DNA from 2 places in the Halomonas marinisediminis genome. Region 2 is predicted to be linked to the other one. Evidence: predicted binding sites of a transcription regulator. Region 2 holds the regulator's gene; the other holds the start of a gene.
What was found. The regulator FNR, encoded in region 2, switches genes on or off when oxygen is low (the NO sensors DNR and NnrR bind a similar motif). The targets are predictions, from matches to a motif close to TTGATNTANATCAA.
Positions count from the first base shown of each region.

Region 1: a site for FNR is predicted at 2,471-2,484, ahead of ccoM (cytochrome c oxidase subunit CcoM). Genes of this name have one in related genera too.

Region 1 is NZ_SLTR01000015.1:29,973-36,101, reverse strand. It holds gene E0702_RS11465 (AmpG family muropeptide MFS transporter) at 1-1,192, opposite strand, end outside; gene rfaH (transcription/translation regulatory transformer protein RfaH) at 1,330-1,863, shown strand; gene E0702_RS11455 (FKBP-type peptidyl-prolyl cis-trans isomerase) at 1,911-2,417, shown strand; gene ccoM (cytochrome c oxidase subunit CcoM) at 2,547-2,657, shown strand; gene E0702_RS11450 (hypothetical protein) at 2,878-3,294, shown strand; gene E0702_RS11445 (PqqD family peptide modification chaperone) at 3,486-4,502, shown strand; gene E0702_RS11440 (lytic transglycosylase domain-containing protein) at 4,505-5,152, opposite strand; gene E0702_RS11435 (proline--tRNA ligase) at 5,154-6,129, opposite strand, start outside.
Region 2 is NZ_SLTR01000017.1:63,226-69,354, forward strand. It holds gene E0702_RS12520 (sulfite exporter TauE/SafE family protein) at 1-287, shown strand, start outside; gene E0702_RS12525 (radical SAM protein) at 378-1,709, shown strand; gene fnr (fumarate/nitrate reduction transcriptional regulator Fnr) at 1,790-2,533, shown strand; gene ttcA (tRNA 2-thiocytidine(32) synthetase TtcA) at 2,675-3,592, opposite strand; gene E0702_RS12540 (3'-5' exonuclease) at 3,687-4,304, opposite strand; gene E0702_RS12545 (putative nucleotidyltransferase substrate binding domain-containing protein) at 4,339-6,129, opposite strand, start outside.

The DNA.
Region 1 (6,129 bases), on a different contig from region 2:
GCGACGAGAACAGCGCGTACTGCGTCGCGGTGTAGGCCCTCGAGGTCAGGCTGGAGAGGAAGGCGATAAAGACCGCACTGGCCAGGCCATTGGCCAGGTTGTCGCCGACGATGGCCATGACCAGCATGGGCAGGCTCTGGCCGGTCAGCGCCAGGGCGCTGAACAGCAGGTTGGTCAGTGCGGCGGCCGTGGCGCCGAGCACCAGGAGCGGCCCGATGCCGTAGCGTGCCACCAGCAGCCCCCCCAGCATGCCCCCACCGATGCTCATGGCGATACCGAACGCATTGGTGACGTTGGCGATCTCCTTGAGTGAGAAGCCCAGGTCGATATAGAGCGGGTTGGCCATGGACGCCATGGCCAGGTCGCTGATGCGAAATACCGCCACGAAGAGCAGCAGCCACAGGGCCTTGTGCCGATAGCGGGTAAAGAAGTCGGTGAAGGGGCAGACGATGGCGCCGATCACCCAGGCGCCCAGGCGCCGCAGGGGCTTGGGTCTTCCGCGACTGGCCCGCAGGAAGGCGCGCACGCGTGGCTCGTGGATCAACTGCGTGCTCAGCGAGAGCCGCTCGGGTTCCGGGCGCACCAGCACCGTGATGATGCCGATGCCCACCAGTGCCGCCATGCTCAGGTAGGCGGCCTCCCAGGAGAGCCACGAGGCCACGTAGAGGGCGCCGGCGCCGGCGGCCAGCAGCCCGCCCCGGTAGCCGATGATATAGGTGGAGGCCATGGCCGCCTGGATGTCCTCAGGCGCCGACTCGATGCGGAAGGCATCGATGGCGATATCCTGGGTGGCGCTGCCGAAGGCGACCAGCAGGGCGAAGGCGGCCACCAGGGGCAGCTGCCCGAGCGGGTCGATTCCGGCGAGCCCCACCAGCCCGGCGACGATCATTGCCTGAGCCAGCAGCATCCAGCCGCGGCGCTGGCCGAGGCGGCGAGTCAGCAACGGCAGTGGCAGGCGGTCCACCACTGGCGCCCAGAAGAACTTGATCGAATAGAGCATGCCGATCCAGGCGAAGAAGCCGATCGCCGCCACCTCGACACCGTCGCTGCGCAGCCAGGCCGACAGCGTGGAGAACACCAGCAGGAAGGGCAGGCCGGCGGAGAAGCCCAGGAACAGCATGGTGATGACAGGCGCACGCAGATAGATCGCCAGGGCATCTTGCCAGCTTCTCTGCACGGGTGGCGTCGGCATGGGGCTCTCCTTGCAACGGTGTTAGAATCCTCGCCTCTTTCGCCGGGCGCCCGGCCCGCAAGCGGGGCGCACAAGCAACGAGCGATTGTTGCAGAGCCCCGGCAGTGATACCAGCATCCAGAGCGACGGGAGACCCCATGAAGGAGAGCGATACGATCCGCCAGGAAGAGGATGCGGCCGTGCCGCGCTGGTATGTGATCCAGTGCAAGGGGGGCGAATCCTTTCGCGCCACCGAGAATCTGCTCAACCAGGGCTTCGAGGTCTTCCATCCGGTACTCGACGTTCAGAAGAAGCGCCGCGGCAAGCTGACCTGGGTCACCGAGCCGCTGTTTCCCTACTATCTGTTTATTCGCCTCGACCGACTGGTCAGCAACTGGCGGCCGATCCGCTCCACCCGGGGCGTGTTGAAACTGGTCACCTTCGGCGATACGCCGGTCGCCGTGGATGACAGCCTGGTGGCGACCCTGCGCGACAAGGGTAACGAGCGCGACCAGGATGCCAACTTCTATTTCCAGGCCGGTGAGGTGGTGCAGATCACCGAAGGGCCCTTCAAGGAGCTGCAGGCGGTGTTCGAGAGCCACAAGGGGGAAGAGCGCGCCATCGTGCTGCTCAACATGCTGCAGCGTCAGCAGCGTCTGGAGATGCCGGTCGCCAATCTACGGCGCGGCTAGGTCGCCCCCGCCCTGTCACGTTATCCCCTCCCACTCAGGAGAAGCCCATGACCATCGCTCCCCAGTGTGTCGTCACGCTGCACTATGTGCTGATTGATGCCGACGGCCGGGTCCTCGATGACTCCCGCGCCCGCCAGCAGCCCCTCGAATACCTGCACGGCCACCACAACATCGTCGCCGGGCTGGAGCGTGCCCTGGACGGCCAGGCCGAGGGGGCCGAACTGACCGTGACCCTGATGCCCGCCGAGGCCTATGGCCTGCGTAATGAGGCCCTCAAGCGCGAGGTGGGGCGGGACGCCTTTCCGGTCCCCGAGCTCTCGCCTGGCATGCGTTTCCAGACCCCCGGCGATGATGGCCCCCAGATCGTCACCGTCCTGGAGGTGCGCGACGACAGCGTGCTGATCGACACCAACCACCCCCTGGCCGGTCAAACCCTGCGCTATGAGCTCGAGGTGCTGACGGTTCGCGATGCCACCCGTGCCGAGTTCGCCAAGGGACACCCGCTGCCCCCCGACACGGATCACACCCAGGTCGAGGACAAGAAGTTGCTCTGAAAACTGACCTGAATCAATTGCCTGATGGCTCCCGGCAGGCGCCGAAGCGTAACTTGATTCAGATCAGAATTCCCCCCGCCGTTCCGGCTTACAGTGGATTCAACACATCAGGGCGGGGAGGAGATCAACATGTATCTGGATGACGCTGTAGTCTTTGGGCTAGTCACCGTCGCGATGATGGTCGCTTTCATGGGTGGCTGGATCACCTTCATCGTGCGGGATCACCGCAAGAAGCGCTGAAGTCAGTCACGGCACGAGTCGTCAGGGGAGGGGGGAGCCATCCGCCCAGTGGGCCGACCTTCACGGGTCGGCCTTTTTTTATTGGCCATCGAAGTGTCGCGATCCTGCAACGCTCATGAAAACAATACGACAACGATCGTCCGGTGGGGACTTCTCGTTTCCTCAATGGTTAGTATGAACAGTGTTCGATTATGGCCTATTGGGTAAGCTGGAGGCTGATATGTCACAACAGGATCATGAGAATACGGCTGCTGAGCAGCATCGCCAGCGCCGCCGACGGTTGCTTGCCACTCTGGGGGCAGGAGTGGCCAGTGCCTATGTGGCCCCCACGTTGCTCAGTGTTGGCCAGGCCCATGCGTGGGACGGGGGGCATCGTTCGCGCCCCAGCCACTCACGACCCAGCTGGTCGCGTCCCAGCTATTCCCGACCCAGTCGTTACGATGGGGGTTACCGGAAGGAGAAGAGGGTCTACCACGAGCACTATCATCATCGGGAAGGTGGTCACTATAGAAAAGACGACCGCTACCATTCGCGTCGGCAATATGAGCGAGACCGTCGCCGCCTGCGTGAATATCGCGAAGACCCGTTGACGATTGTCGAGGATATCGTCTTTGGTCGCCCCGATTATCGGCGATGAGGGACGGCGCATTTGATATTTCCCTCCCCGGTCTCGGTCGTTGCCTGCGTGTAGAGGAGTCACCCGACGTCATCGAGGCGCTAAGACAGGCGCTGGCGCATTGGCCCCCCTCCATCAGGCAAGCCCGGGGGTTGGCGCCCGCCATACGCCTGCGGCGACGCCCTGGGGGATATTGGCAGCGTTCGCCCAGGTTGCCCCGCGGACTCGAGTTACCGACCTCGACGGCGGCGGTATGCAGCCTGATCGCGGATCTGGGTGGTGATTATCTCGATCGCGAGGCCTCACTGCTGGGGCTGCACTGTGCCTCTGTCGAAGTTGATGGCCGTTTGGTGCTGTTCCCGGAGGGCCATCGGGCCGGCAAGAGCACTCTGGCGGTGGCCTTCTCCGCGGCCGGTTATCGGCTGTTCGGGGACGATGTTCTGGGTCTGACACGAGAGGGTGAGGGTGTCGCGCTGGGCATGGCACCGAGGCTACGTCTGCCGCTTCCCGAGAGCTTCTCGCCGCCGTTGGTCGAGTATGCCGAGGCCCATGCCGGCCCGCAGGATTCACGTTACCGCTTCGTGTTGCCGCCGGGCAATGGGCTCGCTGAACATGGTGAGCGATGCGCGGTGGGTGCCCTGGTTCTCCTCGAGCGCGATGACCGGCTAACCAGCCCCGATATCATCCGGCTCCAGCCTGGGGAGGGATTGCTGCAGCTGCTGATGCAGAACTTCGCCTACCATGCCCGCCCCGAGGCGTTGATGGCACACCTGCTTCCGCTGATGGAGCGTGTTCCCTGTCTGCTGTTGCGCTATGCCGAACCGCTGACGGCAGCGCGCCATCTGGGAGCCACGCTCGAAGGAGGCATGCAGGGAAATCAAGGCTGCGGCGTCGGCAGCCGGGAGGGGTTTCGACCTGACAGACGTGGAGCGCCCGCGATAAATGACCCGGTTCCGGCGCAACGGCGCTGGGTGACGTGCCGGGAGGTGCGAACCTATCCGCTTGGCCGGGAGCTTTTCCTGATTCAGTCGGGTAGCGGCGAGATACATCGTCTGAACGAAACGGGCACGATGATCTGGCGCCTGCTGGGTCAGGAGTCGCTTGGCGGGAGGGAGTTGGGAGAGCTGCTGGCCGAATATTACGGTCAACCTGCTGAGCCAGTGATCGAGGATGTCTGCCGGTGGTTGGCAGGTCTGGCCGATGTTGGCCTGGTGACCAGCGGTGAATAGCCTCAACGCCTGACCGTCAGGCGCTCCTCGGCGGGGCGCCAGTGGCGCTGCCAGGCGCGCATCACCCGCTCCGGGTACCAGGTCTTGCCCAGGCTGCCGTTGTAGCGGGCCAGGGCGTCGGTGAGATCACCGTTCTCCACCGCCAGGTAGTGGGCCAGTATCGTGCAGCCATAGCGCAGATTGCGCCAGGGGTCCTTGAGGTCATCGGCGGGCAGGCCCAGCTCGCGGATCCAGAATGGCATGATCTGCATCAGCCCAACCGCCCCGGCAGAGGAGACCGCCTCGATTCGAAAGGCGCTCTCCACCTGGATCAGGGCCAGCACCAGCTCGGGAGGCAGGCCCGCCAGGGTCGCTTCGTGATAGACCCGGCGCAGCAGCTCGCGGCGCAGCCCCGGCTCATTGATATAGCGCTCGAGTGAGGGCTCCATGGCGTTGAGCCACTGACGCGCGGCCCACACCTCGGCCGGTGGGCGAGGGCGAGAGAGCGCCTCGTCGAGGGTGGTGCGAAGGGTGTGCGGCGCGGGCGGCAGCGGCTGGATCAGCAACGGCTTGCCGTCGGCCTCGAGCGCGCTCAGGAAGCCCTGCTCGTCGGCCGCTGACGCCGTCGCCAACCACCCGCCTATCACCAGGGCGACAAGCGGGCGCTGCACGTTAACCCAGCTGAACCTTCTGACGCAGGAAGTCGAGGATCTCCCCGGCCGGCACCATGGTGGCGTCGTTGTCACGGCGTCCCTTGTATTCCAGTTCACCCTTGTCCAGTCCGCGATCGCCCACCACCAGGCGGTGAGGAAGCCCCATCAGCTCGTGGTCGGCAAACTTCACCCCGGGGCGCAGGTCGCGGTCGTCCAGCAGCACCTCGAAACCGGCGGCGCTCAGCTCGGCATAGAGCTTCTCCGACTCCTCGCGTACGCGCTGTGACTTGTGGGCATTCATGGGCACCAGCGCGATATGGAAGGGAGCGAGGGCGTCGGGCCAGATGATGCCGGCGTCGTCATGGTTCTGCTCGATGGCGGCGGCCACCACGCGGGTGACACCGATGCCGTAGCAGCCCATCCAGGGGTGGATGGCACGGCCTTCGTCACCCAGCACGCTGGCGTTCATGGCCTCGGAGTATTTCTGCCCCAGCTGGAAGACATGACCGACCTCGATGCCGCGCTTGATGGCGAGCACACCCTTGCCATCCGGCGAGGGGTCGCCCTCGACCACATTGCGGATATCGGCCACGCTGGGCAGTGCCACATCACGCTCCCAGTTGATGCCGAAGTAGTGCTTGCCGTCGATGTTGGCGCCGGCACCGAAGTCGCTCATCAGTGCCACGCTACGGTCGATGATGACCGGCATCTCGAGGTTGACCGGACCGAGGGAGCCAGGGCCGGCACCCACCGCGGCGCGGATCTCCTCTTCACTGGCCATGGTCAGCGGAGCGGCCACCTCGGGCAGGTTCTCGGCCTTCACCTCGTTGAGCTCGTGGTCACCACGCACCAGCAGGGCGATCAGGCCGCCCTCGGCGGCATGAACCATCAGTGTCTTGATGGTCTTCTCGATGGGCAGGCCGTGCTGCTCCACCAAGGCGGCGATGGTCCTGGCATCGGGGGTGTCGACCAGGCGCAGCTCCTCGCCGGGGGCG
Region 2 (6,129 bases):
CAGTGGCGCTGGGGGCGGTATGGGGCTGGCTGCCCTGCGGGCTGGTCTACTCCATGCTGACCTGGAGCCTGGCCATGGCGGATCCGCTGCGCGGCGCCTTGCTGATGGGCGCCTTCGGACTAGGCACCCTGCCGGCCCTGCTGGCCACCGGCTTTGCCGCGCGCCAGCTGAGCCGGCTGATCCGCCACCGGGCCACCCGCACCCTTGCCGCGCTCTCCATCATCGCCTTCGCGCTCTGGCAGCTATGGTTGCTGGCTCCCGGGGGAGGCCCCCACCATCCCGGCTGAGCACTATTCCACGCGGGGTTGACGCAGCTCAACGCCGGTCTCGGCACCACGCCCTAGCATGGGGAGTAGATCCATCAGCGGAGTCGCCCCATGCCCGTTCCTGCCAAGCACACCGTCCCCGCCGGGGCCTCGAGTCCTGCTCGAGAGCCGCTGCCCGGCGTGGGCGACCTGGTAACGGCCGCGGAGGTCGCCTACCCTGCCCCGCACCACTATCACGACGGCATCGGCGCCCAGGCACTGGAAATGGCCCTCGCCGAGCGTCCGGCCGAGGCACCCCTGGCGATCAAGGTGCGCCTACCCTTCTGCCACCATGCCTGCCGCTTCTGCGCCAGCCAGTGCGTCTCCTCCCGCAGCAGTCGCCAGGCCGACCCCTATCTCTCCCGCCTAGACCGCGAAATGGTACTGGCTCGGCGTCGGCTCAGCGGCCTGCCGCCGGTATCTCGCCTGCACTGGGGTGGCGCCCCCCCGGCCTTTCTCTCCCTGGACCAGATGAGTGACCTCTTCGATCGCCTGGACGCCCGCCTCGGCCTCTCCGGTGCCCGGGAGCGGGACTTCAGCATCGACCTCGACCCACGAGAGACCGATATGCTGACCCTGCGCCATCTGCAAGCGCTGGGCTTCAACCGCCTGAACCTGGGGGTGCAGGAACTGGATCCACGTGTACAACAGGCCATCAACCGCCTACAGCCGAGGGCCCTGACCGAGTCGCTGGTCGACGAGGCCGACCGCCTGGGCTTCCGGGAGCTGACGATGTCGCTGATGCTGGGGCTACCCTTCCAGACACCTCAAGGGCTCGTCGATACCCTCGAGCAGGTCATCGGCATGGTCCCGGCACGCATCCGCCTCTACCGCTATCGGCATCGCCCGGAGCACCACCCTGCCCAGCGCGCCATCCACCGTGACTGGCTACCCGACGCCTCGACCCGCCGGCAGCTGCTGGCCGTGGCTCGCGCCCGGCTCGACGCCGCCGGCTATGTCCATATCGGCCTGGGCCTCTACACGCGCCGCAACGACCCCCTGGCACAGGCCCAGGCCAGCGGCACTCTGGGGCATGGTCCGCTTGGCTTTACCCGGGGGCAAGCGGGTGATCTGCTGGGGCTCGGCGTGAACGCCACCAGCCGTATCGGCGACCTCTGGGTTCGTAACGCCGGTACGCTGGCGGCATACGAATCGGCACTCGATAACAGCCAACTGCCAACCGCACGCGGCGCCCGCCTGACGGCCGATGAACGACGCCACCGCGCGACACGCGAGACCCTGCTGTGTGGCCGTGGCGTCGACCCTGCCGACCTGCCGCCGAGCCCACACCTCGAGAGGCTCCACGCGGAGGGACTGATCGAGATGACGATTGAGGGAGTATCGCTGACCGCCGAGGGACACTGGCGGCTGCCCGACATCCTTGAGGCCCTCGCCCTCCCCTAGCCGCCGAGCCCCGCATAGTTTGCCCTGCCTGCACTTTGCTCCATAATGGGCCCATGACCACGATCAAGAAGGAAAGGGCCATGGCGGATACTCTCACCGGTCGGCGGCGATCCGTACTACAGGAGACGCGCTGTCAGACGTGCAGTCTCAGCTCTCTCTGCCTGCCTCTGGCACTCGAGGTGGACGACATGGACCAGTTCGACGCCATCATCCGGCGTCGCGCACCACTCAAGAAGGGCGAGGCGCTATTCCGCCAGGACACCCCCTTCTCCAGCGTCTTCGCGGTTCGCTCCGGCAGCCTCAAGCAGGTCACCACCGAGGGCAGTGGCGAAGACCAGCTGACCAACTTCTATCTCCCCAGCGAACTGGTGGGCCTCGACGGCATCGACGAACAATGCTACCCGGGTACAGTGGTGGCACTGGAGACCACCACCGTCTGCGAGATTCCCTTCGACCGCCTGGACCACCTCGCGGAGTCGATGCCGGAGCTGCGCGGACAACTCTACCGCAGCATGAGCAAGGAGCTGCGCGATGACCGCCGCATGATGCGCCTGCTCTCGCGCAAGACCGCCGACCAGCGCCTGGCCAGCTTCTTCACCAGCCTCTCCGAGCGTTTCCGCCGCCGCGGCTACTCGCCCTACAGCTTCCGCCTCTCCATGGCGCGGGCCGATATCGGCAACTACCTGGGCCTGGCGGTGGAGACGGTAAGCCGTATCCTCGGCCGCTTCCAGACCCAGGGCCTGGTCGCCGTCTCGGGGCGCGAGGTGAATATCCTCGATCTGCCGGCGCTCACCCGTCTGGCCGAGGAGGAGGGGGCGCACTAAAGCAGGAAGCTGGAAAAGCAGCATGACTTCGCTGCCAAAGGCGTCAAGTCCTGTTCTTCAAGCTTGAGCCAGCGAAGCAGGTGCTCTTCCAGCTCCGGGCGAAGCCCGGCTCTTCCAGGCGCGGAGCGCCGCTCTTCAAGCTTATAGCTCTTGCTGGATATCGATCCGGCTGGCCTGCATCCTGGCCTGCTTCTCCTCCAGCCCGGCGAAGTCAAACAACTCACGGTCGGCCAGCTGTGAAGGCGCCACATTGGTCACCGCCTTGAACATGCTTTCCAGGCGCCCGGGATGCTTCGCCTCCCACTCCGCCAGCATCTCCTTGACCACCTGACGCTGCAGGTTGGGCTGAGAGCCACACAGGTTGCAGGGGATGATCGGAAACGCCATCTGCCGAGCAAACTCGGCAATGTCCGCCTCCCGACAATAGGCCAGCGGCCGAATCACCATGTTCCGGCCATCGTCGGACAGCAGCTTCGGCGGCATCGACTTGAGGCTGCCGCCGAAGAACATGTTGAGGAACAGGGTCTCGAGGATATCCTCGCGGTGGTGCCCCAGGGCGATCTTGTTGGCACCGATCTGCTCGGCGAACCCATACAGGGAGCCGCGGCGCAGCCGCGAGCAGAGCGCACAGGTGGTCTTGCCTTCCGGGGTCTTCTCCTTGACCACCGAATAGGTGTCGCGCTCGAGGATATGATAGTCGACCCCGGTAGTCTCCAGGTACTCGGGCAGCACATGCTCGGGAAAGCCGGGCTGCTTCTGATCGAGATTCACCGCCACCAGCGAGAAGTCGACCGGGGCGTTGCGCTGCAGATTGCGTAGGATCTCGAGCAGGGTGTAGCTGTCCTTGCCACCGGACAGGCACACCATCACCCGATCTCCCTCATGAATCATGCCGTAGTCGATGATGGCATTGCCTACCAGGCGACGCAGCCGCTTCTGCAGCTTGTTGAATTCACGCTTGTCCTGGGTACCGGGCTGCTGCTGGGGCGAGGCTGGCCCGGAGTGGGTGAGGGGCGCGCTATCGCGTTCGCGGGGGTCGAAGGTCACGGCGTCTTGCATAGGTCTTGGCGCTGCCAGTGCGGGCAAAAATGGAAAGGCGCCCATCCTACCATCGGCGACAGCGCCAGGCGACGCCAGACGCCACTCGTGCCGACTAACTCCCGGCGGCGTCAGCGCGCTCCAGGCGCAGGAACATCAGCGCGGTGGTCACCGCATCCCCCAGGGCGGTATTGCGCCCCATGACCGGCACTCCCAGGCGCTCGGCGGCACTCTCGAAGCGCGGCAGGTTATCGATTGCCGGGTGCCGACGTCGCAGTCGGCGCCGCCACAGCTGGGCCACATCCACGGTGGCGTTGGGTAGCTCGAAGCCGAAACGCGGACGCAGCTCACGGTTGAGAATCGCCAGGTCAAAGCCCAGATGCCAGCCCACGAGAGGGCGATTGCCGACGAAGTCGAGCAGCCGCGCCAGGGCGCTGTCGATGCTCTCGCCATTGTCGAGGTCCATGCCACGCAGGCCATGGATGCGGATGGAATCACCGGTCAGCGAGTCGGGGCGACGAAGGCGCAGATCCAGGGAGTCACTGGTGAGGATATGATCACCACGCACCCGCACCGCGGCGATCGACACCAGCTCGGCGCTGCGGGTATCCAGGCCGGTGGTCTCGGTGTCGATCACCACCATCTCGTCACCGGTATAGGGGCGAAACAGCCAGGCGTACTCGCCGTTGGCATGGCGCCGCTGATCCGCGACGCGTCTCAGCATCTTGAGCATGACGGGCTCCTTGTGTCGTTGTCGTTCCGTCGATTCATGAGTACTCCAGATGAAAGCGGTGGGAGAGGCGCTGCTTGAAGTCCTTGACGATATGCAGCGCCTCGCGCAGCAGGTCGCGCTCCAGCGACGAGAGCTCCTGTACCACTACTCGATCAGGGCTGTGCTGCTCGCCCTCCTCCTCGTCCTCACGCCTCTCCAGCTGCTGCTTGAGGCGCAGCTCGGTGAATAGCGCCAGCGCCTCGGCCAGGTCTTCGGCGAAGCGTGGCTCCAGCCGGCCATCGGCAGCCAGGGCCTCCAGGCGCTCCAGGGTCGAGGTAGGCCGGATGCCGCGCTCCAGTGCCATCACTCGTACGCCATGCACGATGGGGAAGATCCCCCCCTTCTTGATATCGATGCCGTGCTGGGGTCGCTTGAGTGAGCCGAACAGGGTCAGCGGTGTGGAGAAGCGCAGGATGGTGCGGGCGAAGTAGGAGAGCAGCAGATCGTTTCCACTGCACCGGGCAAAGAGGTCGTCACGCACCCGGTCGAGCAGCGCCGGGTTGCCCGCCACCGCGTGGGAGTCGAGCATGATCGCCAGCTTCATCAGGCTGTCGCCATCCCGAGTCTCGACCCAGCGCGTGATGCGCTGCTTCCACTGGGTGACCGTGCCCACCCACTCCGGGTTGGAGACCATGATATTGCCCGGGCAGAGTGGATAACCCAGCTCCACCAGGGTCTCGGTCAGGCCCTGCATCTGCTCGGCGCAGTCGGGCCACTCGAGATCATCGGCCAGGATCAGGCCGTTGTCCTGATCGGTCTTGAGGATCTGCTCACCACGCCCTTCGCTGCCCATCACCATCAGGCAGCTATCGGCATGGTAACGCTCGTCGATCAGAAACCCCCAGGCCTTGTTGATGATCCGGCCGTTGAGGGCCGCCAGCAGGCCCATGGAGAAGCGCAGCTTGACCCCCTGGGCCATCAGCGCGCTGACCAGCTCGGGAGTGCGGCGGCTGGCGGCGGCAAGGGCTTCGAGGCTATCGGCCTGCTCGACCTGCAGGCTGACCACGTAGCTGCGACTGGAGAAGTAACTGAGCACATCGGTCAGCTCCACCACCCCCACCGGTTGGTGCTGGTCCATCACCACGACCCGCTCCACCTTGTGACGGGTCATGATCACCAGCGCCTCGAAGAGGTACTTTTCCGGTGTCACGGTGATCAGTTCGGCATGCCCCAGCTCCTCGAGCGGAGTGTCTCGGCAACGTTCGTCCACCACCAGGGCATTGAGCAGATCGGTCTTGGTGATCATGCCGTGACAACCATTGCGCTTCACCAGCAGCGAGTCGGCATGCCGCTCGTTGATGGTGACCACCGCCTCGGCGATGGTGGTGGCAGCCGGCACTACCAGGGGCTCACGCATGCACTCCTTCACCATCGCCAGCATGAAACCGGCCATGGTCACTCCGCCCTCGGCGCGCTGCTCGGTCAGCAGGCGGGCCTTGTGGGCCAGGCTCTGGCGGAAGAACTCGGCAAAGGGGAGATAGGCGTCGCACAGCTCGAGGAACAGTGCCCTGGGCATCAGGTAGCAGAGGCTCTCCTGCTCGGCACGAAAGCGATAGCGACTCTTGCCGTTGAGAATGCTGATCGCCCCGAACAGGTCCCCCTGGGTGTAATGCCCGATGCGCTCCCTGGCTGCCGGCTGGGTGGTATCGATCTCCGCCACCTCGCCCTTGTGAATCAGAAAGACATACTCGCCGGGCTGACCAGCCTCGAGGATGATCTCGTCACGATCGAAGTAGGCCAGATCGACGCCCTGGCGCACCCGCTCGCGACCGGGCTCATCGAGCAG